One region of the Shigella sp. SIG6 genome, then DNA from elsewhere that is predicted to be linked to it. Evidence: predicted binding sites of a transcription regulator. Region 1 holds the regulator's gene; each other region holds the start of a gene.
The links. The regulator CRP, encoded in region 1, controls carbon source genes, mostly activating them, when cyclic AMP is high. The targets are predictions, from matches to a motif close to ATGTGANNNNNNTCACAT.
Positions count from the first base shown of each region.

Region 1 (13,337 bases):
AATTGCCCGGCATATTTCGCCACCTGGCCCAGATGCAACGGCAGCAGTGATTCGAGTTTTTCGCGCAACAGGCGCGCCAGAACCGGAGAGGTGCCGCCAGAGGAGACCGCTACCATTAGCGGTGAGCGGTCAATAATCGACGGCATAATAAAGCTGGCGGCTTTCGGCGCATCGACTACGTTACAGAAGATGCGACGAGCTTCAGCGGCTTCGCTGACGCGCTGGTTAAGCGTGTCATCATCCGTCGCTGCAATCGCCAGCCAGCAGGTGTCGAGAAGGCTTTCATCAAATGGCCCTTCGACGAGGGTTAACATGCCTGCATCTGCCCATGCGGTGAACTGTGGAATAAACGCTAATGCATTCACCGTTAAGCGAGCGCCTGCGTCTAACAGCAACCTTGCTTTGCGTTCCGCGACATCACCACCGCCGACAATCAGACAGTCGCGATCGCGTAATTGGCAAAATATAGGCAAATGATCCACGTAAAAACCCCTTAGTAATTAACCGGCAGCCGTTTCAGTTTGATTAAATTTGTCCGCAACCGGACGATTCGCTTTCGGCGTAGCATACCAATAACCCAATCCCATGAATACGGCACCTGATAAAGTATTACCCAGCGTCACCCACAGCAGGTTATGACCAATACCCGCCAGCGTGTAGGCTTCGCTGTGGTTGCCGAACCAGGAGAGCGCGAACAGCGTCATGTTAGCGATAGAGTGCTCGTAGCCGGACGCGATAAATGCCAGCAGACACCACCAGATAGCGATAAATTTCGCCGCCCCTTCAGTGCGCAGCGCCATCCAGATTGCCAGGCAAACCAGCCAGTTACACAATGCACCTTTGAAGAACAGTACCATTGCCGGTGCAGTGGTTTTAGCCAGCGCGACGGAGTGAACGATGCTGGTATCTACCGGCAGCAGGCTACCGCCGCCCCAGCTATAGAGCATGGCAACGAAGACGGAACCGACCAGGTTACCCAGCCAGGTTTGCGGCAGGATTGCCCACATTTGCCCGTGGCTGATGCTGCCCGCTTTTACCCCAAAGGTGAGGAACATGGTGTGTCCGGTGAACAGTTCAGAACCGGCGATAATCACCAGCGTTAAGGCGATACCAAAGGTCGCGCCCATCACCAGCGGACGTACGGACGGGTCGAGCAAATTACCGAGCGTGAAAATCAGGATGATCCCAAGACCCACATATGCGCCCGCCATGGCGGAGCTGACCCAAAAGCCGAGCGGGTTATTTGCCGACAGGCGTGCAATGCGCGCAGCATTAGCCGCACACTTATTAATAGTGTCTGTAAACATTTGATTATCCTTTAAAAAATAAAAACAAAAAATAAAACAAAAAGTTTAAAAAATGTCCTGCAATATACCGAAGGTCATTACAGGACCATGCAAAAAGGGGAGGCATTGCGCCTCCCGTTAAAACATTAACCGCGCAGCTGCACCACGCCGTCTTTCACTCGTGCTTCGTAATGTTTGACGGAAAACTGTTCGTCTTCCATGCACAAGCCATCACTTAAGCGAAAACGCTGTTTTTTCAGCGGGCTGGCGACCCACAGCTCGCCCTGGTGTTCCGCAATCAGCCCGCGTGATAGCACGCTGGACTCGAAGAACGGATCAATGTTGCTGATCGCAAACACCTGGTCGCTGTGATACGGGCGGAAAATCGCTACCTGCTCGTCACCTAACAGCGCGCAGACGCCGGTTTCAGGCAGGATGTCATCGATTTTGCAGATGTCTTTCCACTGGCTCATGCGTTGTCCTCCACCAGAGTTACCGGGATACGTTCATACGGCGTTGCCGGACGGTGCTGTTCGCGCTCTGGCACCATCTGCACGTTCGGGTCACGCTTGTCGCTGTTGATGAAGTGTTTGAAGCGAGTCTGCGCGGACGGTGTATTGACCGTTTCAGTCCACTCACACACTACCGCTTCACGCAGGCGCGCCATCTCTTCTTCCAGATGAGCGTTCAGCCCCAGTTTGTCGTCAATGATCACCGCTTTCAGGTAATCGATGCCGCCTTCGAGGTTTTCTAACCACGGCGCGGTACGCGTCAGTTTGTCGGCGGTACGGATGTAGAACATCATGAAGCGGTCGAGATATTTGATCAGCGTTTCGCGATCGATATCCGCTGCCAGCAGATCCGCATGACGCGGTTTCATGCCGCCGTTACCGCAAACATACAGGTTCCAGCCTTTTTCAGTGGCGATAATACCCACGTCTTTACCCTGAGCTTCTGAACATTCACGGGTACAGCCGGAGACACCGAACTTCATTTTGTGCGGCGTACGGATGCCTTTGTAGCGGTTTTCCAGTTCCACGCCGAGGCCGACGCTATCGCCAACACCGTAGCGGCACCAGGTGCTACCCACGCAGGTTTTCGCCATACGCAGTGCTTTCGCATAGGCATGACCGGTTTCGAAGCCAGCTTCAATCAGCTGACGCCAGATTTCCGGCAGATCGTCTTTCTGTGCGCCAAACATCGCCAGGCGCTGGGAGCCGGTGATTTTGGTGTAGAGATTAAATTCACGCGCGATACGACCCACTGCCATCAGCCCTTCCGGGGTGATTTCACCGCCCGGAGAACGCGGGATCACCGAGTAGGTGCCGTCTTTCTGGATGTTAGCGAGGAAGTTGTCGTTAGAATCCTGCAGCGGAGTATGTTCCGGCTTCAGAATGTATTCGTTCCAGCAGGAGGCCAGCAGCGAACCGACGGTTGGTTTACAAACTTCACAACCGTAGCCTTTGCCGTGTTTCGCCAGCAGTTCTTCGAAGGTTTTAATGCCTTCAACGCGGATCAAATGGAACAGTTCCTGACGCGAATAAGCAAAGTGTTCGCACAGGTTGTTGTTAACTTCGATGCCCTGTTTCGCCAGTTCCGCATTCAATACCTGAGTGACCAGCGGGATACAGCCACCGCAGCCAGTACCCGCTTTGGTTTCAGCTTTCAGCGCCGCAACTGTGTGGCAGCCTTTGTTGATGGCAGCAATCAGATCACCTTTAGTGACGTCGAAGCAGGAGCAGATTTGCGCGCTGTCCGGCAGTTTATCAACACCGATAGACGGCTTACCGCTACCCGAGTGCGCCGGCAGAATCAGAGAATCCGGGTTTTCCGGCAGCTCGATAGCGTTCAGCACCAGTTGCAGCAGGTTGCCGTAGTCGCTGGTATCGCCCACCAGTACCGCACCGAGCAGGGTTTTGTTGTCTTCGCTGACAATCAGGCGTTTGTAGATCTCTTTACTTTCGTCGAGGTAAACATAGCTACGTGCGCCAGGCGTGCGACCGTGCGCATCACCAATACCACCTACGTCTACGCCCAGCAGTTTCAGCTTGGCGCTAAGGTCAGCACCTTCAAAGGCGTTTTCGCTACCCAGAATATGGTCAACGGCGACCTGCGCCATTTTGTAGCCTGGTGCTACCAGACCAAATACACGGTTGTTCCAGCTTGCGCATTCACCGATGGCGTAGATATCCGGATCGGAAGTCTGGCAGGAATCATTAATGACAATCCCCCCACGCGGAGCAACGTCCAGACCACACTGGGTTGCCAGCTTATCGCGCGGACGGATACCGGTAGAGAAGACGATAAAGTCGACTTCCAGTTCGCTGCCGTCGGCAAAACGCATGGTTTTACGCGCTTCGACACCTTCCTGCACAATCTCAAGGGTGTTTTTGCTGGTGTGAACGCGCACGCCCATACTTTCGATTTTGCGACGCAGCTGCTCGCCACCCATCTGATCAAGCTGTTCCGCCATCAGCATAGGGGCAAATTCGATAACGTGGGTTTCAATACCTAAGTTTTTCAGCGCGCCAGCGGCTTCCAGACCTAACAGGCCGCCACCAACAACGGCACCGCGTTTGCTGCGACGGGCGCAGGATTCAATGGCGTTGAGGTCTTCAATGGTGCGATAGACAAAGCAGCCCTGAGTATCAGAACCTTTGATTGGTGGGATCCACGGGTAGGAACCGGTTGCCATGATCAGCTTGTCATAAAAAACGGTACGTCCGGCGCTGGAGTGAATCACCTTCTCCTGACGGTTGATGGTGATAGCGCGTTCGCCGACCAGAACTTTGATGCCGTGTTTCTCGTAGAAGCCTTCGCGCACCAGCGACAGCTCTTCGGCGGTGTGGTGAGAGAAGTAAGACGAGAGGTGTACGCGGTCATAAGCGATGCGCGGTTCTTCACAGAAAACGGTAATATCAAAGTTGGCCGCATCAGATTTATCAAGAAGATCTTCGATAAAGCGATGGCCGACCATACCGTTACCGATAATTGCGAGTCTGACTTTGCTCATTTTTGCCTCGATTTCTTTTCTATTACCGCCTACCTTAACGATTCAGCAACCCCGCTTATTGATGTAAATCAAATTCACCTTTATATACTCCTTAAGGGGTGTATTGCTGATTTGTATAAATTTTCTTAAGTCACGGAATTGTCTGACATTTCATGTTTGTGCAAAAAATGGGCAAAATGAACGGGTTTATAGAAATAGATGCACGTAGCGGGGGAAGAGAGGAAAAGGCCGGACGACGATAGTGCCGTCCGGCATTAGCAATTAATGAGAGGTCAGGGTGTTATGCTGACGGTGACGGCTGACGAAACCTAACAGGAAGCACATCACAAAGACGACAGCGTACAGACCGTTTGCTGTAAGCAGTGCCGCCTGCGGACCGCTATGTTCAACAATCGGGCCGGTAACCACAAAGGTCAACATAGTACCGATGGTTCCGCAGGTCAGGACAAAGTTAACCAGTTTTGGCGACGGTACTTTGGTCTGCTGTGAACCCAGGGTGATGATGGTGGTATAGATCGCGCTGGAGAAGAAGCCCAGAGCGAGAATTGACCACGCCATATGTGCTGGTGTTCCGGTGTTAAAGACGTACATCAGAATCGCAGCCAGACCAGCCAGTACGGTCAGAATGCGTTGCAAATCAAAGAAGCGAAGAATAAAGCTGAACGCCCACATGCCGACCATGTATGACATCCAGAAGTTACTCACCAGCGTGCCCGCGTCGTTCAGGCTCATGCCCAGGCCTTTGGCATACTCAGGCACCCAGGAGATAAAACCTAACTGACCGAGGATGTAGCACAGCGCCGCAACAGAGAGAAACAGTACGCCGATCCCCCACTTTTCTTTCTCTACCGGAGCATCCGTTTTTGGTGCACGTTTGCCCAGTGCCGGGAACTCACAGCCGAAGGTCAGAATAAAAATAGCGACATACACCAGCCCGATGCAGGCATAAACCCAGTACCACTCAATGCTGCGCGCCAGTAGAAACGCGGCGATCATTGGGAAAATCATCCCAGCCATACTGAAGAAGGAGTCAGTAAATAACAGGCGGGAACCGCGCTGACGCCCTTCATACATTTGTGTTATCAGGAATGTACCAATCGACATAGTAATGCCGCTGACCACCCCGAGAATGAACATCGCCGTCGAGAACAGCGCCAGGCTGTGGCTGAACATCAAACCGGCAACCGCCAGCACCATCAGGAGAAAGCCAAAACGTAACTGCGTTTTCAACGGGACGATTTCCATCAGCCAGGCGTTGAGGAAGATAGAGATTAAAATGCCGGCGTTGAGGAAGGTGAAGGTGTTACTCATACTGGAAACCGGCAGATTGAAATAATCGGCGATATTTCCCATCACCATCCCGGTGACAATAACCAACGCACCAGTCAGTGCGTAGGAGAGAAAGCTAATCCATGTGAGCTTGATGCGATTGCTGTTAGTCATGATTGGCCTGCGTTCAAAAATAAAATGGCATAGCGGGATATGCCGCGAGCGGGCGATTTTAGGTGATTTTGTGATCTGTTTAAATGTTTTATTGCAATCGGTTGCTAAATTGCATTTTAAGAGGTGATTTTGATCACGGAATAAAAAGTGATCGTCAGGTTACATATATTTCAGATACGTAAAATTAGGTAAAGGGATGGCCTTGTTCTTGAAGGCTATTTAGAATCTCTTCACTTGCTTTTTTTCTGCTCTGTTTGTTAAGGAAATCTCATGTTCAAATCGACCCTGGCGGCGATGGCTGCTGTTTTCGCTCTTTCTGCTCTTTCTCCCGCAGCAATGGCAGCGAAAGGGGACCCGCACGTATTGTTGACAACCTCAGCTGGTAACATCGAACTGGAGCTGGATAAACAAAAAGCGCCAGTGTCTGTGCAAAACTTTGTCGATTATGTGAACAGCGGTTTTTATAACAACACTACCTTTCACCGCGTCATTCCTGGCTTTATGATTCAGGGCGGCGGTTTCACCGAGCAGATGCAGCAGAAAAAACCAAACCCGCCAATCAAAAATGAAGCCGATAACGGCCTGCGCAACACGCGTGGCACCATCGCGATGGCGCGTACCGCTGACAAAGACAGCGCCACCAGCCAGTTCTTTATCAACGTTGCCGATAACGCCTTCCTTGACCATGGTCAGCGTGATTTCGGTTACGCGGTATTTGGTAAAGTGGTGAAAGGCATGGACGTTGCCGATAAGATTTCCCAGGTGCCGACTCATGATGTTGGTCCGTACCAGAATGTGCCGTCAAAACCGGTAGTTATCCTTTCCGCTAAAGTCCTGCCGTAATGATTTCTCGCGCGGGCAATCTTGCCCGCGCTTCTGCTCTCCCGGCGTAACCCGGATTTGCCGCTTATACTTGTGGCAAATGGACACGTTCAGGGAGGCATCAAGTGAAGAAACTCACCGATAAGCAAAAGTCCCGTCTCTGGGAGCTTCAGCGTAATCGTAATTTCCAGGCCAGTCGCCGTCTTGAAGGCGTCGAGATGCCTTTAGTCACTCTTACTGCCGCAGAGGCTTTAGCGCGCCTTGAAGAGCTGAGGAGGCACTATGAGCGATAAATTCGGCGAAGGGCGCGATCCGTATCTTTATCCTGGCCTTGATATCATGCGTAACCGGCTGAACATCCGCCAGCAGCAGCGGCTGGAACAGGCCGCTTACGAAATGACGGCGCTGCGTGCTGCGACCATTGAGCTTGGTCCGCTGGTGCGCGGTTTACCGCATTTGCGCACTATCCATCGCCAGCTGTACCAGGATATTTTCGACTGGGCAGGGCAACTGCGTGAAGTTGATATTTATCAGGGCGATACGCCGTTCTGCCACTTTGCTTATATCGAAAAAGAGGGCAATGCCCTGATGCAGGATCTGGAGGAAGAAGGTTATCTGGTTGGCCTGGAGAAAGCGAAGTTCGTCGAGCGGCTGGCGCATTACTATTGTGAAATCAACGTGCTGCATCCCTTCCGGGTGGGAAGTGGTCTGGCACAGCGGATCTTCTTCGAGCAACTGGCGATTCATGCTGGATATCAACTGAGCTGGCAGGGTATCGAAAAAGAGGCCTGGAATCAGGCAAATCAGAGTGGGGCAATGGGGGATCTCACCGCACTGCAGATGATATTTAGCAAAGTGGTAAGCGAAGCCGGGGAATCTGAGTAAAATAGCGCGGTTCTTTCGTACCGGAGCCGCCATGATCCTGCTTATAGATAACTACGATTCTTTTACCTGGAACCTCTACCAGTACTTTTGTGAACTGGGGGCGGATGTGCTGGTTAAGCGCAACGATGCGTTGACGCTGGCGGATATCGACGCCCTTAAACCACAAAAAATTGTCATCTCACCTGGCCCCTGTACGCCAGATGAAGCCGGGATCTCCCTTGACGTTATTCGCCACTATGCCGGGCGCTTGCCGATTCTTGGTGTCTGCCTCGGTCATCAGGCAATGGCGCAGGCATTTGGCGGCAAAGTTGTGCGCGCCGCAAAGGTCATGCACGGCAAAACCTCGCCGATTACACATAGCGGTGAGGGCGTATTTCGGGGGCTGGCAAATCCACTTACCGTGACACGCTACCATTCGCTGGTGGTGGAACCTGACTCATTACCAGCGTGCTTTGACGTGACGGCCTGGAGCGAAACCCGCGAGATTATGGGGATTCGCCATCGCCAGTGGGATCTGGAAGGTGTGCAGTTCCATCCAGAAAGTATTCTTAGCGAACAAGGACATCAACTGCTGGCTAATTTCCTGTATCTCTGATTTCCGATTGCCATTCAGTGATTTTTTATGCATATTTTGTGATTATAATTTCACATTTATTTATGCGTAACAGGGTGATCATGAGATGGCAATTGAACAAACAGCAATTACACGCGCGACTTTCGATGAAGTGATCCTGCCGATTTATGCTCCGGCAGAGTTTATTCCGGTAAAAGGTCAGGGCAGCCGAATCTGGGATCAGCAAGGCAAGGAGTATGTCGATTTCGCGGGAGGCATTGCAGTTACGGCGTTGGGCCATTGCCATCCTGCGCTGGTGAACGCGTTAAAAACCCAGGGCGAAACTCTGTGGCATATCAGTAACGTTTTCACCAATGAACCGGCGCTGCGTCTTGGGCGCAAACTGATTGAGGCGACGTTTGCCGAACGCGTGGTGTTTATGAACTCCGGCACGGAAGCTAACGAAACCGCCTTTAAACTGGCACGCCATTACGCCTGTGCGCGTCATAGCCCGTTCAAAACCAAAATTATTGCCTTCCATAACGCTTTTCATGGTCGCTCGCTGTTTACCGTTTCGGTGGGTGGGCAGCCAAAATATTCCGACGGCTTTGGGCCGAAACCGGCAGACATCATCCACGTTCCCTTTAACGATCTCCATGCAGTGAAAGCGGTGATGGATGATCACACCTGTGCGGTGGTGGTTGAGCCGATCCAGGGCGAGGGCGGTGTGACGGCAGCGACGCCAGAGTTTTTGCAGGGCTTGCGCGAGCTGTGCGATCAACATCAGGCATTATTGGTGTTTGATGAAGTGCAGTGCGGGATGGGGCGGACTGGCGATTTGTTTGCTTACAGGTACTACGGTGTGACGCCGGATATTCTGACTTCTGCGAAAGCGTTAGGCGGCGGCTTCCCGATTAGCGCCATGCTGACCACGGCGGAAATTGCTTCTGCGTTTCATCCTGGTTCTCACGGTTCCACCTACGGCGGTAATCCTCTGGCCTGTGCAGTAGCGGGCGCGGCGTTTGATATCATCAATACCCCTGAAGTGCTGGAAGGCATTCAGGCGAAACGCCAGCGTTTTGTTGACCATTTGCAGAAGATCGATCAGCAGTACGATGTGTTTAGCGATATTCGCGGTATAGGGCTGTTAATTGGCGCGGAGCTGAAACCACACTACAAAGGTCGGGCGCGTGATTTCCTGTATGCGGGTGCAGAGGTTGGCGTAATGGTGCTGAATGCCGGACCGGATGTGATGCGTTTAGCACCGTCGCTGGTGGTGGAAGATGCGGATATCGATGAAGGGATGCAACGTTTCGCCCACGCGGTGGCGAAGGTGGTTGGGGCGTAAATAAGACGCATCAGGCAAAATATGTCGGATGCGGCGTGAATGCCTTATCCGATGGTTTAGCCTGTATTACGCCTTCGAATCCCGCAACTTGCGACTCAGCCAAATCCCGTGATGCGGTCGCTGACGCCATGCCATCGACGAAATGGTGTGCATGGTGTTCAGATGGCCAATAACCCGCTGTAAATGCTGCTCCAGCGTACCTGCCGCGCCTTCGTGCGGCTGCATCTCCGGCGCATCCATGATATTGGCATCGCCAGAACTACCCGGTTCGTCATACTCCAGTCGCTGCTGACAACGCTGAATGGCGATTTCACAAGACTGTAAATACTCTTGTGCCAGTTCAGGTGGCAATGCCCGGTGTTCCCGCGCCAGCGTGGTCATGGCATTAATATGCTCAACAATAAACTGGCTGTGCGTTACCCACAGTTTCATATCTGCCAGATAATGGCTGTTGAATGCCGGTTCCTGCATCGCCTGATTCAATGAGTTATACAGAGTGTTATGCGCCTGATTTACCCGCATTCTCTGCCAGGCCAGTGGCGTTGGTTGCGGGTCCTCGCTCAGAATCAAGCGAATCGCTTCCTGATAGGCTTCTAAAGCATCATGGGCGTTTTTACGCAATAACCCGCTCTGCCACTGCGGCCACAGCCAGACGGTACCACCGAAAGCAATCAAACAACCAATAATGGTATCGATAAGACGTGGAAGGATGTACTGCTCACCGTTCAGCCACAACAGTTGCAGGGTATACACTGCGGTAATAGTAAAACCGACCGTTGCCCAGCCGTAGTTTTTGCGCAATATCAGGTAGCTGGCGAGGGTGGTAATCAGCATCAACGTCAGGGTGTAACCTTCGGGAATTTTAAAGTGCAGCGCTACGCCCGCAATGATTAACCCGACCACGGTTCCCACGGAGCGATTCACAATCCTCAGACGGGTTGCGCCATAGCCATTTTGTGTCACCAGCAATACCGTCATCAGGATCCAGTACGACTTCGGCAGATGCAGCACGGTGCCCATCAGGCTGGCAACGCTTAACATCACACTGAGTCGTCCGGCATTGCGTAGCGCCGGAGACTTTAGTGACAGATAACTTTTCAGTGCCGGAAGTAACGGCATTCGCCGCTGTTTATCGGCCAGTAAGTCACGGGCATAGAGCGGTTTTTGGGTGCGCAGCACGCGGGCGATGCGGCTGAAATGCCAGTAGCAGAATTGCCCAACCGGATTATCCGGATGCTGGCGGGCGATTTTTTCCAGTGCGCCAATTTGCTTTTCCATCGTAAAACGCGTTGGCAGGCGATGGTAAAGAATGTCATCAGCCAGCACGCGCAGGCGAGCGGCGACGGTTTGCGCATTCCAGCGGATAACTTCTTCCGCATGGCTACGCTCGACCAGTTTTTGCACCTCTTCCGGCTGATGCAAACTGACCGAAATATGTTCCTGCAAATCCAGCGCCTCCTGGAAAATACGCAGCATCCGCTTGTAATCGGTATTGTTTTGCGCGGAAAGCATATGCATTTGCTGATAGCACTGAGTAATTAAATCGACCGCTTTTTGCTGGCGCACCAGCAGCGGTGGCAGCGCTTTTTCAGGATCGGTGTGCTGGGTAAGCAGGCTGTATTTGGCTTCACAATAATCTGCCAGTTCACGGTACAGCAGACTTAGTGACTCGCGCAGCGGTTGTTCGCGCCAGATCCAGAACCAAAACCAGTTAAACAATCCGTACCAGAGAGTGCCCAACGCATAGATGAGCAATGGTTCCCAGACCGGCATGTATCCCGCCAGACTGAGGGTAAAAATGGCGGCGAGCAGCGATGCAGGAAGCAATTTTGCGTGCAATGGCCCCAGCTCAGCAGTGACGCCAAGTACCAGCGTTAATCCGGTCAGCAAAAAGGGCAGGGGAACATCTTTTACCAGTAGCAGCTGTGTCAGTAAGCTACAGGTGGCAAACAGCGACGCACCAATGATTAAGTGTTTGAAAAAACGTTTATGAGGCGTATCAAGGCCCGCAATATTGCAACAGGCAGGAACGAGGGAGAAGAGCAGACCGAATCGTAATTCGCCAAGCATTAACCCAACGGCCACGGGCAAACATAGCACCAGCGTTTGTCGAAGTGCATAGTTGATATCGGGGTGATAAATCAGTCTGCGCCACATCGGGGGAAACAAAATGGCGCGCTACCAGGTAACGCGCCACTCCGACGGGATTAACGAGTGCCGTAAACGACGATGGTTTTACCGTGTGCGGAGATCAGGTTCTGATCTTCCAGCATCTTCAGAATGCGTCCCACGGTTTCACGAGAACAGCCGACAATCTGACCGATTTCCTGACGGGTAATTTTGATTTGCATACCGTCCGGGTGAGTCATAGCATCTGGTTGTTTTGCCAGGTTCAGCAGAGTCTGTGCAATGCGGCCCGTCACGTCGAGGAACGCCAGGTTGCCCACTTTCTCTGAAGTGACTTGCAGACGACGCGCCATCTGTGCAGACAGACGCATCAGAATGTCCGGGTTTACCTGAATCAATTGGCGAAATTTTTTGTACGAAATTTCAGCCACTTCACAGGCGGTTTTCGCACGTACCCATGCGCTACGTTCCTGGCCCTCTTCAAACAGGCCCAGTTCGCCAATAAAATCACCCTGATTCAGATAGGAGAGGATCATTTCTTTACCCTCTTCGTCTTTGATCAGCACTGCCACAGAGCCTTTAACGATGTAGTACAGCGTTTCCGCTTTTTCACCCTGGTGAATAAGCGTGCTCTTGGATGGGTACTTATGAATGTGGCAATGAGACAAGAACCATTCGAGAGTCGGGTCTGTTTGCGGTTTGCCAAGCACCATGCGCGGTTATCCTCTGTTATAAGCTTTCTCCAGAGCCAGATAACGCCGCTGTCTCTGGATTGCCGAAATATGCTTCCCGCTACCTGGGAAGGGGCTATCAACTGTACTGCACGGTAATGTGACGTCCTTTGCATACATGCAGTACATCAATGTATTACTGTAGCATCCTGACTGTTTTAGCATAGCTTTCGCTTTGTGTCTCCTGGTGTCTCGCTTCAGCATGACCCAGGTCGCCTTCCGTTGCGCGATTTGGTTAGTACGCGTACTCTGTCAGGAAAATTGACGCAGTGGAGTAGCAAAAATGCAAGCGCGAGTGAAGTGGGTCGAAGGGTTAACTTTTCTGGGCGAATCCGCCTCTGGTCACCAGATTTTAATGGACGGCAACTCAGGCGATAAAGCACCAAGTCCGATGGAAATGGTGTTGATGGCGGCGGGTGGTTGCAGTGCCATCGATGTGGTTTCGATCCTGCAAAAAGGGCGTCAGGATGTGGTCGATTGTGAAGTAAAATTGACCTCTGAACGCCGCGAAGAGGCACCACGCCTGTTTACGCACATTAATCTGCATTTTATCGTCACCGGTCGCGACCTGAAAGACGCAGCGGTTGCGCGTGCGGTTGATCTCTCTGCCGAGAAATATTGTTCAGTGGCGTTGATGCTGGAAAAAGCGGTGAATATTACTCACTCGTATGAAGTGGTTGCCGCGTGACTTAACTATCCCGTTGTGAAGCCGGATAGTATTTTATCCGGCATAATAGTAAAGTTACTCGATTTTCTTTCCTTCCATCAATCGTTGCACCAGCGGCAGCATAATTAATTCCATTGCCAGCCCCATTTTGCCGCCAGGTACCACTAACGTATTGATGTGGGAAATGAATGAGCCTTGCAACATCGCCAGCAGCCAAGGGAAATCGATCCCTTCCAGATTACGAAAATGGATCACCACAAAGCTTTCATCCAGCGACGGGATACCTTTTGCCGCGAACGGGTTTGAAGTGTCGACGGTGGGAACGCGCTGGAAGTTAAGATGGGTGCGGGAAAACTGCGGTGTGATGTAGTTGATATAGTCTTCCATTGAACGCACTACCGAGTCCATTACTGCTTCTCGTGAGTGCCCGCGCTCGCTGGTGTCGCGGATCAGTTTTTGAAT
Region 1 is NZ_JBQZXC010000043.1:13,860-27,196, reverse strand. Features, by position in the region: gene cysG (siroheme synthase CysG) at 1-482, opposite strand, end outside; gene nirC (nitrite transporter NirC) at 501-1,307, opposite strand; gene nirD (nitrite reductase small subunit NirD) at 1,433-1,759, opposite strand; gene nirB (NADPH-nitrite reductase large subunit) at 1,756-4,299, opposite strand; gene tsgA (MFS transporter TsgA) at 4,561-5,742, opposite strand; gene ppiA (peptidylprolyl isomerase A) at 6,013-6,585, shown strand; gene ACUU1M_RS09675 (YhfG family protein) at 6,690-6,857, shown strand; gene ACUU1M_RS09670 (putative adenosine monophosphate-protein transferase Fic) at 6,847-7,449, shown strand; gene pabA (aminodeoxychorismate synthase component 2) at 7,481-8,044, shown strand; gene argD (bifunctional acetylornithine/succinyldiaminopimelate transaminase) at 8,130-9,350, shown strand; gene ACUU1M_RS09655 (YccS/YhfK family putative transporter) at 9,417-11,507, opposite strand; gene crp (cAMP-activated global transcriptional regulator CRP) at 11,558-12,190, opposite strand; gene ACUU1M_RS09645 (OsmC family protein) at 12,492-12,896, shown strand; gene ACUU1M_RS09640 (phosphoribulokinase) at 12,951-13,337, opposite strand, start outside.

Region 2 (13,337 bases), on a different contig from region 1:
CGCCAGACTGTCGAAAATACAGCGCGCCAGTTCAGCATCACTTCCCGGGATCGGTTGCGCCGTTTCCCGACACGCAGCCTGAATTTCGCTGCACATCTCGTCAGGATTAATAAAGCGATCGTCATTGGGATTGATGATGAAGCGGCAGGCCGGAAGTGCCTGTGTCGCGGCGATAAGCGCCGGGAGATCGTTGATTTGCCGTTCCTGAAGCACTCGCTGAGCCATAAGCCCATAATATTTTTCAGCACCCGATAGCGACCTTCCGCCCCGCCTTCATTGGTGATGTTGGCTGCCAGCGCCGTGTCATTGGTAAATGGCGTCTGGCTTTCGAAGCCCATCAATGACCAGGTGCCAGAAGAGAGATAAGCGGCGCGTGAACCGTTTAACGGCGAGGCGATAACCGCGCTGGCGGTATCATGGCTGGCAACGGCGACCACCGGAATCTCATTACCCTGCGGGCAAATCCAGTGCCCAATGACATTACCCGGATGCGTCGGGCGACCAAACCAGGCTTTGTTGGCCCCGCTCCACGCCAGTAGCGACTCGTCCCAGTCGTCGCTATTGATATTGACCAGTTGTGTGGTGGTGGCATTGGTATATTCCCAGTTCATCTTGCCGGTCAGGCGATAACTGAAGTAATCCGGCATCAGCAGAGCGTGAGCAATGTGTGGAATAAGTTCAGGTTGTTGCTCCGTCAGCGCACGCAACTGATAAAGCGTATTGAAGGGTAGAAACTGGATGCCGCTACGCTGATAAATATCGCGTTTGCCGAGTTGCTGTTGTGCCTGCGGCATCAGGCCATTGGTGCGGCTATTGCGATAAGCAACGGGCAGGCCCACACGCTGACCCTGTTGGTCGAGCAGCACAAAGTCCACGCCCCAGGTATCAATCCCAATGCTATCGATACGAATCCCTTCCTCGCACACCTTGTTTAATCCAAGGCGAATGGCACTTTCCAGGCTATCCACATCCCAGGTGACATAACCGTTTTGGCTATGCAGCCCATTGTTAAAACGATGGATTTCGCGCAGCGTCAGGCTGCGGCATTCACGCTCGTAACGCGCCAGCATCACGCGCCCACTGGATGCGCCGAGATCGACGGCGACACAATTGCGAAAGGTCATAATGTGATCCTGCTGAATTTCATTACGACCAGTCTAAAAAGCGCCTGAATTCGCGACCTTCTCGTTACTGACAGGAAAATGGGCCATTGGCAACCAGGGAAAGATGAACGTGATGATGTTCACAATTTGCTGAATTGTGGTGATGTGATGCTCACCGCATTTCCTGAAAATTCACGCTGTATCTTGAAAAATCGACGTTTTTTACGTGGTTTTCCGTCGAAAATTTAAGGTAAGAACCTGACCTCGTGATTACTATTTCGCCGTGTTGACGACATCAGGAGGCCAGTATGACCGTATTACATAGTGTGGATTTTTTTCCGTCTTGTAACGCGTCCGTGGCGATAGAACCCCGGCTCCCGCAGGCGGATTTTCCTGAACATCATCATGATTTTCATGAAATTGTGATTGTCGAACATGGCACGGGTATTCATGTGTTTAATGGGCAGCCCTATACCATCACCGGTGGCACGGTCTGTTTCGTACGCGATCATGATCGGCATCTGTATGAACATACCGATAATCTGTGTCTGACCAATGTGCTGTATCGCTCGCCGGATCGATTTCAGTTTCTCGCCGGGCTGAATCAGTTGCTGCCACAAGAGCTGGATGGGCAGTATCCGTCTCACTGGCGCGTTAACCACAGCGTATTGCAGCAGGTGCGACAGCTGGTTGCACAGATGGAACAGCAGGAAGGGGAAAATGATTTACCCTCGACCGCCAGTCGTGAGATCTTGTTTATGCAATTACTGCTCTTGCTGCGTAAAAGCAGTTTGCAGGAGAACCTGGAAAACAGCGCATCACGTCTCAACTTGCTTCTGGCCTGGCTGGAGGACCATTTTGCCGATGAGGTGAATTGGGATGCCGTGGCGGATCAATTTTCTCTTTCACTGCGTACGCTACATCGGCAGCTTAAGCAGCAAACGGGACTGACGCCTCAGCGATACCTGAACCGCCTGCGACTGATGAAAGCCCGACATCTGCTACGCCACAGCGAGGCCAGCGTCACTGACATCGCCTATCGCTGTGGATTCAGCGACAGTAACCACTTTTCGACGCTTTTTCGCCGAGAGTTTAACTGGTCACCGCGTGATATTCGCCAGGGACGGGATGGCTTTCTGCAATAACGCGAATCTTCTCAACGTATTTGTACGCCATATTGCGAATAATCAACTTCGTTCTCTGGCCGAGGTAGCCACGGTGGCGCATCAGTTAAAACTTCTCAAAGATGATTTTTTTGCCAGCGACCAGCAGGCAGTCGCTGTGGCTGACCGTTATCCGCAAGATGTCTTTGCCGAACATACACATGATTTTTGTGAGCTGGTGATTGTCTGGCGCGGTAATGGTCTGCATGTACTCAACGATCGTCCTTATCGCATTACCCGTGGCGATCTCTTTTATATTCATGCTGACGATAAACACTCCTACGCTTCCGTTAACGATCTGGTTTTGCAGAATATTATTTATTGCCCGGAGCGGCTGAAGCTGAATCTTGATTGGCAGGGAGCGATTCCGGGATTTAGCGCCAGCGCAGGGCAACCACACTGGCGCTTAGGTAGCGTGGGGATGGCGCAGGCGCGGCAGGTTATCGGTCAGCTTGAGCATGAAAGTAGTCAGCATGTGCCGTTTGCTAACGAAATGGCTGAGTTGCTGTTCGGGCAGTTGGTGATGTTGCTGAATCGCCATCGTTACACCAGTGATTCGTTGCCGCCAACATCCAGCGAAACGTTGCTGGATAAGCTGATTACCCGGCTGGCGGCTAGCCTGAAAAGTCCCTTTGCGCTGGATAAATTTTGTGATGAGGCATCGTGCAGTGAGCGCGTTTTGCGTCAGCAATTTCGCCAGCAGACTGGAATGACCATCAATCAATATCTGCGGCAGGTCAGAGTGTGTCATGCGCAATATCTTCTCCAGCATAGCCGCCTGTTAATCAGTGATATTTCGACCGAATGTGGCTTTGAAGATAGTAACTATTTTTCGGTGGTGTTTACCCGGGAAACCGGGATGACGCCCAGCCAGTGGCGTCATCTCAATTCGCAGAAAGATTAATTCGCCATGCCGATGCCGACGATGTTAGCGGCGACAATAATCACCACACAACCGAGGCTCAACACCGTTACCGGACGGCGTCCTGTATTGTTCCACTCTTTCAGCACCAGCCCGACGATACCGCCGCACAATACATAGAAACTCATATGCAGCATCCAACTGATGTAGTCATACTGCGCCGGAATGCGGGCGTGGCCCTAGGCATAGAAAAAGAATTGCAGATACCACATCAACCCGCCCAGTGCCGAGAGTAACACATTGTGAATGATCAGCGGTTTTGCCAGCGAGAAGTCGGCTTTTAGCGACAAATCCTTCACTTTTGCCAGACGAATAAAACAGAAACCGAGGTTAATGATCGCGCCGCCGCCCATGATGACAACATAGCTTGGCAGAGCGACATACAGTGGATCGACGCCAAGTGCGGCAGCGGCTTCATGCATCGGTTTTGCGGCGTTCATCGCAAAGGACATCCCGGCAGAGAAAATGCCGCACATCACCGCCAGCACCAGCCCTTTTTTCAGATTGAACTCTTCGGCTTTAATGCCCATCTTGCGCTCTTTCAACTGCCCGGCTCGAGTTACAATCCCTACGCCAATCAGCGCCACCAGAACGCCGAGTAACGTCATGCGTCCGCCTTCGGTGTTAATCAGCACATCGAAATTGCCGTTGATAATTGGCGTCATCAGCGTACCGACAATCAACGTAATGCCAATGGCGATGCCAATTCCCATCGACATGCCGAGATAACGCATGGTCAGGCCATAGTTGATATTACCGATCCCCCACATAGCGCCGAACAGAAAAACAGGCAGCAGCGTAGAGAGACTAAACGAGCTGTAATACGCCCAGAAATCCGGTAGTAACAGGGCGCTGATGGCCCACGGCAGAATAATCCACGAAACAATCCCACCGACTGACCACATGGTTTCCCATGACCATTTTTTTACTTTTTTGAACGGAGCGTAAAAACAGGCTGCACTGGCCGCGCCGATCAAATGCCAAAATATCCCCATCGTAATCGCGTTACTCATCTTCTTATCCTCATCATTTTTCGTCGCTTCACATCTCCGACGAGATGAGTGTAAAAATCGTGCTGTCGATTAACCTTTCGCCTGTTGCCGCCGTTGTCGATTTACTGGCAATCACGGCATTAAGTGGGTGATTTGCTTCACATCTCGGGCATTTTCCTGCAAAACCATACCCTTACGAAAAGTACGGCATTGATAATCATTTTCAATATCATTTAATTAACTATAATGAACCAACTGCTTACGCGGCATTAACAATCGGCCGCCCGACAATACTGGAGATGAATATGAGCTATACCCTGCCATCCCTGCCGTATGCTTACGATGCCCTGGAACCGCACTTCGATAAGCAGACCATGGAAATCCACCACACCAAACACCATCAGACCTACGTAAACAACGCCAACGCGGCGCTGGAAAGCCTGCCAGAATTTGCCAACCTGCCGGTTGAAGAGCTGATCACCAAACTGGACCAGCTGCCAGCAGACAAGAAAACCGTACTGCGCAACAACGCTGGCGGTCACGCTAACCACAGCCTGTTCTGGAAAGGTCTGAAAAAAGGCACCACCCTGCAGGGTGACCTGAAAGCGGCTATCGAACGTGACTTCGGCTCCGTTGATAACTTCAAAGCAGAATTTGAAAAAGCGGCAGCTTCCCGCTTTGGTTCCGGCTGGGCATGGCTGGTGCTGAAAGGCGATAAACTGGCGGTGGTTTCTACTGCTAACCAGGATTCTCCGCTGATGGGTGAAGCTATTTCTGGCGCTTCCGGCTTCCCGATTCTGGGCCTGGATGTGTGGGAACATGCTTACTACCTGAAATTCCAGAACCGCCGTCCGGACTACATCAAAGAGTTCTGGAACGTGGTGAACTGGGACGAAGCAGCGGCACGTTTTGCGGCGAAAAAATAATCATTTGCCGCCTGCTGCAATGAGGCGTATAGGCCGCATATCAGCTTAAAAAATGAACCATCGCCAACGGCGGTGGTTTTTTTGTGATCAATTCCAAAATAAAAACAATAATCCTATAAAAATAAAACAGCATTTCAATTGATGTGGTTTTGATCACTTTTATTGATTAAATGAATGTCTATCTTCGTTTCCATCAACACTGATGCTCCATTGAGGAATTACGCATCAGCCCTTAAAAATATGCCGACAGGTGATGGAAATGCAGATAAAACGCTCGATTGAGAAAATCCCGGGGGGGATGATGCTCGTCCCGCTATTCCTTGGCGCACTGTGCCACACCTTCTCGCCGGGGGCGGGGAAATATTTTGGATCATTCACCAACGGGATGATTACCGGTACGGTGCCCATTCTGGCGGTGTGGTTTTTTTGCATGGGGGCGTCAATAAAATTAAGCGCGACGGGAACGGTACTGCGTAAATCCGGTACGCTGGTGGTAACTAAAATTGCCGTCGCGTGGGTGGTTGCGGCAATTGCCTCGCGCATTATTCCGGAACATGGTGTTGAAGTTGGATTCTTTGCCGGACTTTCAACGCTGGCGCTGGTGGCGGCGATGGATATGACCAACGGCGGACTTTACGCTTCCATCATGCAGCAGTACGGTACGAAAGAAGAAGCTGGGGCATTTGTGTTGATGTCGTTGGAGTCCGGGCCGCTCATGACGATGATTATTCTGGGCACTGCCGGGATTGCCTCGTTTGAACCGCATGTTTTCGTCGGCGCAGTATTACCGTTCCTGGTGGGCTTTGCCCTGGGGAATCTTGACCCTGAATTACGAGAATTTTTCAGCAAAGCGGTGCAAACGCTGATTCCATTCTTTGCCTTCGCGCTGGGCAATACCATTGATTTGACTGTGATTGCCCAGACTGGTTTGCTGGGGATCCTGTTGGGTGTGGCAGTAATTATCGTGACCGGTATTCCGTTGATTATCGCCGATAAATTGATTGGCGGTGGCGATGGCACTGCCGGAATTGCCGCTTCCAGTTCCGCAGGGGCCGCGGTAGCGACACCTGTGCTGATTGCAGAAATGGTGCCTGCGTTTAAACCGATGGCTCCGGCAGCAACTTCGCTGGTAGCGACGGCGGTCATTGTGACTTCGATTCTGGTGCCAATTCTTACCTCTATCTGGTCACGTAAAGTCAAAGCCAGAGCAGCGAAAATCGAAATTTTAGGTACGGTGAAATAAACCTGCTTCCTTAATCCCCACAGCCGGATGAACTAACGTTCGTCCGGTTTGCTATTGAGTTCCTGCCTGGATACTTACCGCGAAAACAGCACGGCTGACATAAAATAAATATGGTCTAATGGGGAAATTTCTCGTGGAGAGGGAACAGATGCGATATCCGGTTGATGTATACACAGGCAAGATTCAGGCTTATCCCGAAGGCAAACCCAGCGCAATTGCCAAAATCCAGGTTGATGGTGAGTTGATGCTGACGGAGCTGGGGCTGGAAGGTGACGAGCAGGCGGAGAAAAAGGTTCACGGCGGGCCAGACAGAGCGCTGTGTCATTATCCTCGTGAGCACTATCTCTACTGGGTGCGGGAATTTCCGGAACAGGCGGAGTTGTTTGTTGCGCCTGCGTTTGGCGAAAATCTCTCAACCGACGGTCTCACGGAAAGTAATGTTCATATGGGCGATATTTTCCGCTGGGGAGAGGCATTAATTCAGGTCAGCCAGCCGCGCTCGCCTTGCTATAAACTCAATTACCATTTTGATATCAGCGATATAGCGCAGTTGATGCAAAACACAGGTAAGGTGGGGTGGTTGTATAGCGTGATAGCGCCAGGGAAAGTGTCTGCGGACGCGCCGCTGGAGTTGGTTTCCCGTGTCAGCGATGTGACCGTGCAGGAGGCTGCCGCCATCGCATGGCATATGCCGTTTGATGACGATCAGTATCACCGTTTACTCTCCGCCGCCGGGTTATCGAAAAGCTGGACGTGGACGATGCAAAAGCGCCGACTGAGCGGCAAGATCGAAGATTTTTCCCGCCGGTTGTGGGGAAAATAACCCCCGGAGTGTAGGCCTGATAAGACGCTATCAGCGTCGCATCAGGCATCCTGCTCAAATGCCGGATGCGGCGTAAACGCCTTATCCTGCCTACAAATGCGGAGTTTAACTCCGCTTATACAGCGGCAACCAAATCACCAGCCGTAAACCGCCCAGCGGGCTGTCTTCTGCCTTCACCCAGCCACGATGCTGCTGAATGGCGGTTTCAACAATCGCCAGCCCCAATCCTGTACCGCCAGATTCACGATCGCGTGCTTCATCGGTCCGATAGAACGGACGGAAAATCTGTTCGCGATCTTCCGGGCTAACGCCAGGACCATCGTCGTCCACCGTAATGGTGATACCGTCTTTATCTACCGCAAAGCCCACTTCAATCTTCGTATGGGAATAACGCAGAGCATTACGAACAATGTTTTCCAGCGCACTTTCCAGGGCGTTCGGATTGCCGTACAGCGGCCACGGCCCAGGCGGGAAGTTAACTGTCAACGACTTGCCCATTTGCTCGGCTTCGAACGCCGCGTTATCCAGCACTTCACTCCACAACTGGTTGGCTTTGATGGTTTCGCTAACCAGCGCGTTTTTTTGCTGATTACGTGACATCACCAACAGATCGTTGATCATGCTGTCCAGACGTTGCGCTTCGGTTTCAATACGCTCGAGTTCCTTGCTTTCACCGCTACGACGGCGCAGTAACGCCGTACCCAGTTGCAGACGCGTCAGCGGGGTGCGCAGCTCGTGAGAGATATCAGAAAGCAGACGCTGCTGAGAGGTCATCATGCGCTCCAGCGCGGTGACCATCTGGTTAAAACTGGCACCTGCGGCAAGGAATTCCTGTGGCCCCGCTTCCAGTTCCGGGTGCTGGCGTAAGTTTCCCTGGGCAACTTCATCGGCAGCGTTTTTCAGCTTACGCGCCGGTTTTGCCAGACTCCAGGCCAACCACAACAGCAGCGGCGTACTGACCAACATGGTGACAATCAGCAGTAATAGCGGGCGGTCAAACAGTAAGTTAATGAAATCGGATTGAGAACTGCTGGCCGGACGAATCAGATAAAGTTGGTAATTATCTTCGCCATCACGCACGGAGAACGGACCGACCAGTTCCACGCGGCCATACTTTTTCTTCTGCGGATGATCGGCGTTATCGGCCTGACCAATAAAGTTACGAATGATCTGCATTTCGCTGCGTTCAGCGCCGATCACGCGGCCTTCGGTGGTCACCAATAACAAACGCTGTCCTGGCGGTGCCCACTTATCAATCGCCCGGAACAGACGCCGCCACCACATTAAATCGTTGGGCGGATCGTTCGCCAGCTCCGCTTCGACATGCTGCTCAATCATCAGCCCCTGACGCTGTTCGCTATCCAGAAGCTCGGTCATCTGGCGTGAATCGAGCTTGGGTAACATCAAAACCAACATCAACACCAGCGCCAGCGTCAGCCAGAAGATGGCGAAGATGCGCGCGGTTAAGCTGCCTATCATGAAGCAGAAACCATCAGATAGCCGCGACCACGCAAGGTTTTAAACCACGGGTGACCATCTTTACGATCCGGCAGTTTACGACGCAGGTTGGAAATGTGCATATCAATAGCGCGGTCGAAAGGCGTCAGGCGTTTGCCCAACACTTCCTGGCTTAAATGTTCACGGGAAACCACCTGACCCAGATGCTGTGCCAGCAAATAGAGCAGGGTAAACTCAGTACCGGTTAACTCCAGCGTTTGCCCGTCGAAGCTGGCTTCCTGACGGCCTGGATTCAGCACTAAGGCATCAACTTCCAGTGTCGGTGAACCGTTGTCGTTGTTTTGCTGTTGCTCGCTCCAGTGCGAACGGCGCAGGATCGCGCGAATACGTGCCACCAGCTCACGATCATTAAACGGTTTCGGGAGATAGTCATCTGCGCCCAGCTCAAGGCCGAGAACGCGATCAAGTTCACTGCCGCGCGCCGTCAACATAATGACAGGCGTCTGGTGTGTCTGGCGAAGTGCTTTTAATGTGTCGATACCATTTTTCTTCGGCATCATTACGTCAAGCAAAAGTAAATCAATGCTGTCGTCCAGAAGATCAAGCGCCTGTTCCCCATCGTGGGCAACAATCACGTTGAAGCCTTCCATCTCGAGCAGCTCCTTTAATAGGGAAGTCAGCTCTCGGTCATCATCAACTAACAGGATTTTATTCATTGTTTAAATACCTCCGAGGCAGAAATTACGTCATCAGACGTCGCTAATCCATGACTTTACGTTGTTTTACACCCCCTGACGCATGTTTGCAGCCTGAATCGTAAACTCTCTATCGTTGAATCGCGACAGAAAGATTTTGGGAGCAAATGATGCGCATAGTTACCGCTGCCGTCATGGCCTCAACGCTGGCAGTCAGTTCATTAAGCCACGCTGCTGAAGTCGGTTCTGGCGATAACTGGCATCCGGGTGAAGAACTTACGCAGCGCAGTACGCAGAGCCATATGTTCGACGGCATAAGTTTAACCGAACATCAGCGTCAGCAGATGCGAGATCTTATGCAACAGGCCCGGCACGAACAGCCTCCTGTTAATGTTAGCGAACTGGAGACAATGCATCGCCTTGTCACCGCAGAAAATTTTGATGAAAACGCTGTGCGCGCACAGGCAGAAAAAATGGCGAATGAGCAAATTGCTCGTCAGGTTGAGATGGCAAAAGTCCGCAACCAAATGTATCGCCTGTTAACGCCGGAGCAGCAAGCGGTTTTAAACGAGAAACATCAACAACGAATGGAGCAGTTGCGTGACGTGACGCAATGGCAAAAAAGTTCATCGTTGAAGCTATTGAGTAGTAGCAACTCACGTTCCCAGTAGTAAACCCTGTTTTCCTTGCCATAGACACCATCCCTGTCTTCCCCCACATGATGTGGGGTTTTTTTTATCCTCAATTTGCCTGCTGCTTAATGCATTGCAGATGATTTGCTTCCGTTATACTAGCGTCAGTTGATAGCGGGAGTATTTATGAATCAATCTTATGGACGGCTGGTCAGTCGGGCGGCGATTGCTGCGACGGCGATGGCTTCGTTGCTATTGCTGATTAAAATTTTTGCATGGTGGTATACCGGGTCGGTGAGTATTCTCGCCGCGCTGGTGGATTCGCTGGTGGATATCGGCGCGTCGTTGACGAATTTACTGGTGGTGCGATATTCCCTGCAACCTGCCGACGATAATCACTCGTTTGGTCACGGTAAAGCTGAGTCCCTCGCGGCGCTGGCGCAAAGTATGTTTATCTCCGGTTCGGCACTATTCCTGTTTTTGACGGGTATTCAACATCTGGTATCTCCAACACCGATGACAGATCCAGGCGTCGGGGTTATCGTGACAATTGTGGCGCTAATTTGTACGATTATCCTTGTCTCGTTTCAGCGGTGGGTGGTGCGCCGGACGCAAAGCCAGGCGGTGCGGGCTGATATGCTACATTACCAGTCTGATGTTATGATGAACGGCGCAATTCTGCTGGCGCTGGGGGTGTCTTGGTACGGCTGGCATCGCGCCGATGCTCTGTTTGCATTGGGAATCGGCATCTATATTTTATATAGCGCGTTACGCATGGGATATGAGGCGGTACAGTCATTACTGGATCGCGCATTGCCTGATGAAGAACGGCAAGAAATTATTGATATCGTGACTTCCTGGCCGGGTGTTAGCGGCGCTCACGATCTTCGCACGCGGCAGTCAGGGCCGACCCGCTTTATTCAGATTCATTTGGAAATGGAAGACTCTCTGCCTTTGGTTCAGGCACATATGGTGGCGGATCAGGTAGAGCAGGCTATTTTACGGCGTTTTCCGGGCTCGGATGTGATTATCCATCAGGACCCCTGTTCCGTCGTACCCAGGGAGGGTAAACGGTCTATGCTTTCATAATCAGTATAAAAGAGAGCCAGACCCGCATTTTGTGTATAAAATACCGCCATTTGGCCTGACCTGAATCAATTCAGCAGGAAGTGATTGTTATACTATTTGCACATTCGTTGGATCACTTCGATGTGCAAGAAGACTTCCGGCAACAGATTTCATTTTGCATTCCAAAGTTCAGAGGTAGTCATGATTAAGAAAATAGGTGTGTTGACAAGCGGCGGTGATGCGCCAGGCATGAACGCCGCAATTCGCGGGGTTGTTCGTTCTGCGCTGACAGAAGGTCTGGAAGTAATGGGTATTTATGACGGCTATCTGGGTCTGTATGAAGATCGTATGGTACAGCTAGACCGTTACAGCGTGTCTGACATGATCAACCGTGGCGGTACGTTCCTCGGTTCTGCGCGTTTCCCGGAATTCCGCGACGAGAACATCCGCGCCGTGGCTATCGAAAACCTGAAAAAACGTGGTATCGACGCGCTGGTGGTTATCGGCGGTGACGGTTCCTACATGGGTGCAATGCGTCTGACCGAAATGGGCTTCCCGTGCATCGGTCTGCCGGGCACTATCGACAACGACATCAAAGGCACTGACTACACTATCGGTTTCTTCACTGCGCTGAGCACCGTTGTAGAAGCGATCGACCGTCTGCGTGACACCTCTTCTTCTCACCAGCGTATTTCCGTGGTGGAAGTGATGGGCCGTTATTGTGGCGATCTGACCCTGGCTGCGGCCATTGCCGGTGGCTGTGAATTCGTTGTAGTTCCGGAAGTTGAATTCAGCCGTGAAGACCTGGTAAACGAAATCAAAGCGGGTATCGCGAAAGGTAAAAAACACGCGATCGTGGCGATTACCGAACATATGTGTGATGTTGACGAACTGGCGCATTTCATCGAGAAAGAAACCGGTCGTGAAACCCGCGCAACTGTGCTGGGCCACATCCAGCGCGGTGGTTCTCCGGTGCCTTACGACCGTATTCTGGCTTCCCGTATGGGCGCTTACGCTATCGATCTGCTGCTGGCAGGTTACGGCGGTCGTTGTGTAGGTATCCAGAACGAACAGCTGGTTCACCACGACATCATCGACGCTATCGAAAACATGAAGCGTCCGTTCAAAGGTGACTGGCTGGACTGCGCGAAAAAACTGTATTAATGATTTCGGAAAAAGGCAGATTCCTTTAGCCTGAAACCGATGACAGAAGCAAAAATGCCTGATGCGCTTCGCTTATCAGGCCTACATGAATTCTACAATTTATTGAATTTGCAAACTTTTGTAGGCCGGATAAGGCGTTCGCGCCGCATCCGGCATGGACAAAGCGCACTTTGTCAGCAATATGAGGCGGATTTCTTCCGCCTTTTTAATCCCTCAACATATACCCGCAAGTTATAGCCAATCTTTTTTTATTCTTTAATGTTTGGTTAACCTTCTGGCACGCTTTGCTCATCACAACACAACATAAGAGAGTCGGGCGATGAACAAGTGGGGCGTAGGGTTAACATTTTTGCTGGCGGCAATCAGCGTTATGGCAAAGGATATTCAGCTTCTTAACGTTTCATATGATCCAACGCGCGAATTGTACGAACAGTACAACAAGGCATTCAGCGCCCACTGGAAACAGCAAACTGGTGATAACGTGGTGATTCGTCAGTCACACGGTGGTTCAGGTAAACAAGCGACGTCGGTAATCAACGGTATTGAAGCTGATGTTGTCACGCTGGCTCTGGCCTATGACGTGGACGCGATTGCGGAACGCGGGCGGATTGATAAAGAGTGGATCAAACGTCTGCCGGATAACTCCGCACCGTACACTTCCACCATTGTTTTCCTGGTGCGTAAGGGCAATCCGAAGCAGATCCATGACTGGAACGATCTGATTAAACCGGGTGTTTCGGTGATCACGCCTAATCCGAAAAGCTCTGGTGGCGCACGCTGGAACTACCTGGCTGCCTGGGGCTACGCGCTGCATCACAACAACAACGATCAGGCAAAAGCACAGGATTTTGTTCGGGCACTGTATAAAAACGTCGAAGTTCTGGATTCTGGCGCGCGCGGCTCCACTAACACCTTTGTCGAGCGCGGGATTGGCGATGTACTGATCGCCTGGGAAAACGAAGCTCTGCTGGCAGCGAATGAACTGGGGAAAGATAAATTCGAAATCGTCACGCCGAGTGAGTCTATCCTCGCAGAGCCAACGGTGTCGGTGGTCGATAAAGTGGTCGAGAAAAAAGGCACCAAAGAGGTGGCGGAAGCCTACCTGAAATATCTCTACTCGCCAGAAGGTCAGGAAATTGCCGCGAAAA
Region 2 is NZ_JBQZXC010000005.1:3,197-16,533, forward strand. Features, by position in the region: partial or broken gene rhaB (rhamnulokinase) at 1-1,124, opposite strand, end outside; gene rhaS (HTH-type transcriptional activator RhaS) at 1,412-2,248, shown strand; gene rhaR (HTH-type transcriptional activator RhaR) at 2,322-3,170, shown strand; partial or broken gene rhaT (L-rhamnose/proton symporter RhaT) at 3,167-4,201, opposite strand; gene sodA (superoxide dismutase [Mn]) at 4,486-5,106, shown strand; gene kdgT (2-keto-3-deoxygluconate transporter) at 5,366-6,349, shown strand; gene yiiM (6-hydroxyaminopurine reductase) at 6,498-7,172, shown strand; gene cpxA (envelope stress sensor histidine kinase CpxA) at 7,278-8,651, opposite strand; gene cpxR (envelope stress response regulator transcription factor CpxR) at 8,648-9,346, opposite strand; gene cpxP (cell-envelope stress modulator CpxP) at 9,496-9,996, shown strand; gene fieF (CDF family cation-efflux transporter FieF) at 10,144-11,046, shown strand; gene pfkA (6-phosphofructokinase) at 11,227-12,189, shown strand; gene sbp (sulfate/thiosulfate ABC transporter substrate-binding protein Sbp) at 12,509-13,337, shown strand, end outside.
Region 2: rhaS (HTH-type transcriptional activator RhaS) is a predicted target of CRP. The motif match lies at 1,267-1,284, and genes of this name have one in related genera.

Region 3 (5,554 bases), on a different contig from region 1:
CTATGTGTGAACCGCAAATCGCGATTGTCTCTCTGACAATCACCGAAAAAGGGTATTTCCACTCTCCGGCGACCGGACAGTTAATGCTCGATCACCCGATGGTCGCTGCCGACGTGCAAAATCCCCACCAGCCGAAAACAGCAACAGGGGTGATTGTTGAGGCGCTGGCTCGCCGTAAAGCGGCAGGACTTCCCGCATTTACCGTCATGTCATGTGACAACATGCCAGAAAACGGTCATGTTATGCGTGACGTTGTCACTTCCTACGCGCAAGCCGTTGATGTAAAACTGGCACAATGGATCGAAGATAACGTGACTTTCCCATCAACAATGGTGGACCGTATTGTGCCCGCAGTGACAGAGGATACGCTGGCGAAAATCGAACAACTTACCGGTGTGCGCGATCCTGCTGGCGTTGCCTGTGAACCTTTCCGCCAGTGGGTTATCGAAGATAACTTTGTAGCCGGACGTCCGGAATGGGAAAAAGCGGGAGCCGAACTGGTTAGTGATGTGCTGCCTTATGAAGAGATGAAGTTGCGCATGCTCAACGGCAGTCATTCATTCTTGGCATATCTGGGTTATCTTGCTGGATATCAGCACATTAATGACTGTATGGAAGATGAACATTATCGTCATGCGGCGTATGGCATGATGTTGCAGGAACAAGCGCCGACGCTGAAAGTGCAGGGCGTTGATTTGCAAGATTACGCTAACCGATTAATTGCACGCTATAGCAACCCGGCGTTACGTCATCGAACCTGGCAGATTGCGATGGATGGCAGCCAGAAATTGCCACAGCGGATGTTGGATTCTGTTCGCTGGCATCTGGCGCATGACAGCAAGTTCGATCTGCTGGCGCTGGGCGTCGCGGGTTGGATGCGTTATGTCGGTGGTGTTGATGAACAGGGAAATCCGATAGAAATCAGTGACCCACTGTTACCTGTTATTCAGAAGGCTGTACAAAGTAGTGCCGAAGGGAAAGCGCGCGTCCAGTCATTGCTGGCGATTAAGGCAATCTTTGGTGATGATTTGCCAGACAATAGCTTGTTTACTGCAAAAGTGACGGAAGCGTACTTGTCTTTATTAGCGCATGGCGCGAAAGCGACCGTGGCGAAATATTCCGTGAAGTAAAAAAAGCAATGCCGCCATCGGCGGCATTCACACACTTAGTTCATGCCGAGACGAATCAGGTCCAGAGGTGCCAGTTTCTCTTCACAACCTTCAACAACTACGGTTTTTCCGCGGCGGATTTGCTCAGCGGTCAGACCTTCAGTATCAATCGACAGGATCTTGCCAGTGTGACCGGTGCCGCTAACCATAACACGGCTGCCAGTGGTGATTGCGTTACGGTTACGATCGTAGGTCGTCATAGGTGTTTTCTCCTTTCTGATTTACAGTCGAAGCCCACGTAACGGGCGCAATATAAATACTCCTGTCGAGTGAAATATTTTTTGTTTTTGATCAAGCTCACATCTTTTTTGATGCATGCATGAGCCGTAAGGCGGGGGGAAAAGCCTCTCATCCCGGATGGGATGAGAGTAAATGAATTACTCTTCGCTAAACCAGTCGCTGTTTTCCTGGCGGATCTGGCGCACGGATTCGCTGATTTCCTGCAAATGTTGCGTCATTGCACGTTCTACCGCATCGCCATCACGTTTTTGCAGGGCAGAGAAAATATCAAGATGCTGGCGTAACAGCATTTCTGGTGGAGAAACATGGTCGAAACTCATATAGCGCACGCGATCAACGGTCGCTTTCAGGTTCTCAATGGTATCCCACGCCAGTTGACAGTCGGCAATCTGCGTCAGGAGTTGATGGAAGTTGTCATCAAGTTCAAAAAAATCATCCAGTTGCTTGCGCTCAATGGCAATGCGTTGCTGGTGAAGATTTTGTTCCAGTTGGTAGCACTGGCTTTCGGTAATCATGCTCGCCGCCCGACGCGCCACCGCGCACTCAATGGCCTGACGGATAAAACTGCCGTTGCGCACCTGGGCCATGGAAATTTTGTTGACGTAGCTGCCACGCTGCGGACGAATTTGAATCAGGCCGTTTTCCGCCAGTTTAATAAAGGCTTCACGAACCGGCTGGCGTGACACATTGAAACGAACAGAAACTTCTTTTTCCGACAACGGTGTGCCTGGTGCAATCAGGCAATGGACAATGTCGCGACGAAGAATACGATAAATCTGCTGATTGACAGGCTGTGTGGGATTAAGTTGCGTTTCGACGGTCATTCGTTCTTGCTTGTGAGTGAGTTAACTGCATGAGTCTACCACTTTTTTGTGACAAGCAATAACCCGGCAGTTACGCCGGGTATAAAAATTACTGACGGTGGACATTCAGTCCGGCATAGCTTTGGGTAACCGGCATCATTTCCAGGGTATTGATATTGACGTGAGCAGGCAGCGTTGACACCCACCAGACGGCTTCGCTGACATCTTCTGGCGTCAATGCAACGGTATTTTGATAGGTTTTTTCCGCTTTACCGTCATCGCCTTTAAAGCGGACATTGGAAAACTCGGTGCCACCCACCAGACCCGGTTCGATGTCGGTGACGCGCACCGCCGTACCATGCAGATCCGTACGCAGATTCAGGCTAAACTGACGAACAAACGCTTTCGTCGCACCGTAAACGTTACCACCGGCATACGGCCAGCTGCCTGCCGTTGAGCCAATGTTAATAATATGACCATGATTACGTTCAACCATACCCGGTAAGACGGCGCGCGTCATATATACTAGGCCTTTGTTGTTGGTATCAATCATCGTTTCCCAGTCTTCAACGCTGGCTTTATGCGCAGGCTCCATGCCCAACGCCAGGCCGGCATTATTTACCAGGATATCAATATTGCTCCACTCGGCAGGGAGCGATGCCAGCATCTCTTCAATAGCGGCGCGGTTGCGAACGTCCAGTTGGGCGATATACAGATTATCTCCCAGTTCGTCTTTTAACTCCTGCAACCGCTCCTGGCGACGGCCAGTGGCGATAACTTTATGCCCTTGTTGAATAAAACGACGAGTAATGCATTCACCAAAACCTGCCGTTGCTCCAGTTACTAAAACGATCATCTCACTGTTCCTCAACGCTTTTGTGTGTCAATAACATAGCACGTGATGCTTAAGAGCGGGTAATACTGGTTTGCAAGATTGCACTCCGTTATCAGTAAGCCTACGCTATGGAACACCTCGCGTTCAGGAGAAGAAAATGACAACAATGAATCCTTTCCAAAGCACACTGCCGTATCTGGCTCCTCATTTTGATCAAATTGCCAATCATCACTATCGCCCGGCATTCGATGAGGGAATGCAACAAAAGCGGGCAGAAATTGCTGCCATCGCGCTTAACCCGCAAACGCCTGATTTCAACAATACTATTCTGGCACTGGAACAAAGCGGAGAATTAATTACCCGCGTTACCAGCGTCTTTTTTGCGATGACTGCGGCGCATACCAATGATGAATTACAGCGTCTTGATGAACAGTTTTCCGCTGAACTGGCGGAACTGGCTAATGATATCTATCTGAACGGTGAATTATTCGCGCGGGTAGATGCTGTCTGGCAGCGCCGTGAATCCCTGGGGCTTGATAGTGAATCCATCCGCCTGGTGGAGGTTATTCATCAACGTTTTGTCCTTGCCGGAGCCAAACTTGCACAAGCTGATAAAGCAAAATTAAAAGTACTGAATACAGAAGCTGCGACCCTGACCAGCCAGTTTAACCAGCGGTTACTTGCAGCAAATAAATCCGGCGGTCTGGTTGTGAACGATATCGCGCAGCTGGCAGGAATGAGTGAGCAAGAGATTGCGCTGGCGGCAGAGGCGGCTCGCGAGAAAGGTCTGGATAACAAATGGCTGATTCCGCTGCTGAATACCACCCAACAACCGGCGCTTGCCGAAATGCGCGATCGTGCGACGCGTGAAAAACTGTTTATTGCGGGCTGGACGCGAGCGGAAAAAAATGATGCCAATGATACCCGCGCTATCATTCAACGTCTGGTAGAGATTCGCGCACAGCAGGCGAAACTGCTTGGTTTTCCTCATTATGCCGCATGGAAAATCGCCGATCAGATGGCAAAAACGCCAGAAGCAGCACTCAACTTTATGCGGGAAATTGTTCCAGCGGCGCGTCAACGTGCGAGCGATGAATTAGCCTCCATACAGGCGGTTATCGATAAGCAGCAGGGCGGGTTTAGCGCGCAGCCGTGGGACTGGGCATTTTATGCGGAACAGGTACGGCGGGAGAAATTTGATCTTGATGAGGCGCAGCTCAAGCCATATTTTGAATTAAACACGGTGTTAAATGAAGGTGTATTCTGGACCGCGAATCAGCTCTTCGGTATTAAGTTTGTCGAACGTTTTGATATTCCGGTCTACCATCCTGACGTTCGTGTGTGGGAAATTTTTGATCATAATGGCGTGGGACTGGCGTTATTTTACGGTGATTTCTTCGCCCGTGATTCAAAAAGCGGCGGTGCATGGATGGGCAATTTTGTTGAGCAATCAACGCTTAATGAAACGCATCCGGTAATTTATAACGTCTGCAATTATCAGAAACCCGCTGCCGGTGAGCCTGCGTTGTTACTCTGGGATGATGTAATAACCTTATTCCATGAATTTGGTCATACGCTGCACGGCCTTTTTGCCCGCCAGCGTTATGCCACGCTTTCCGGCACCAACACGCCGCGTGATTTTGTCGAATTTCCGTCGCAAATCAACGAACACTGGGCAACGCATCCGCAGGTATTCGCTCGCTACGCCCGGCATTATCAGAGCGGGGCAGCAATGCCTGACGAACTGCAACAGAAAATGCGTAATGCCAGCCTGTTCAACAAAGGGTATGAGATGAGCGAACTGCTTAGCGCCGCACTTCTCGATATGCGCTGGCATTGCCTAGAAGAAAACGAAGCAATGCAGGATGTCGATGATTTTGAATTGCGGGCGCTGGTGGCGGAAAATATGGATCTTCCTGCTATACCGCCACGCTATCGCAGCAGTTATTTCGCCCATATTTTTGGTGGCGGATATGCTGCAGGTTATTACGCTTATCTGTGGACGCAAATGTTGGCCGATGATGGTTACCAGTGGTTTGTTGAGCAGGGCGGATTAACGCGTGAAAATGGGCAGCGTTTTCGCGAGGCGATCCTTTCCAGAGGTAACAGCGAAGATCTGGAACGCCTGCATCGACAATGGCGCGGTAAGGCTCCTCAGATTATGCCGATGCTGCAACATCGTGGCTTGAACATATAAACACCACCAATGGCTGGCCTGGAGATATCGCCAGGCCAGCCTGGTTATAGCAGTAATTGCAGCAGCTGGGCGAGGGCAAACCTCACCGCTAAAGCTAATACCGTTTCGCAGTCGCCAGCAAAATGCATAACCGCAGTGTAGTTCTGGCCTTTAATATGCCACGCGAACCAGACGGTACCCGCTGGCGTACCATCTTCACCGCCCTCCGGTCCGCCGTAGCCGGTAATGGCAATACTGACATCAGCATCCGCACGCTCTATGGCACCTGTTGCCATTTCTGCTGCCACTTTCTCACTCACCGCAGAATATC
Region 3 is NZ_JBQZXC010000165.1:140-5,693, forward strand. Features, by position in the region: partial or broken gene ACUU1M_RS18040 (mannitol dehydrogenase family protein) at 1-1,130, shown strand, start outside; gene ydfZ (putative selenium delivery protein YdfZ) at 1,166-1,369, opposite strand; gene rspR (DNA-binding transcriptional regulator rspR) at 1,547-2,233, opposite strand; gene ydfG (bifunctional NADP-dependent 3-hydroxy acid dehydrogenase/3-hydroxypropionate dehydrogenase YdfG) at 2,322-3,068, opposite strand; gene dcp (peptidyl-dipeptidase Dcp) at 3,205-5,244, shown strand; gene ACUU1M_RS18065 (2-oxo-tetronate isomerase) at 5,289-5,554, opposite strand, start outside.
Region 3: ydfZ (putative selenium delivery protein YdfZ) is a predicted target of CRP. The motif match lies at 1,455-1,472, and genes of this name have one in related genera.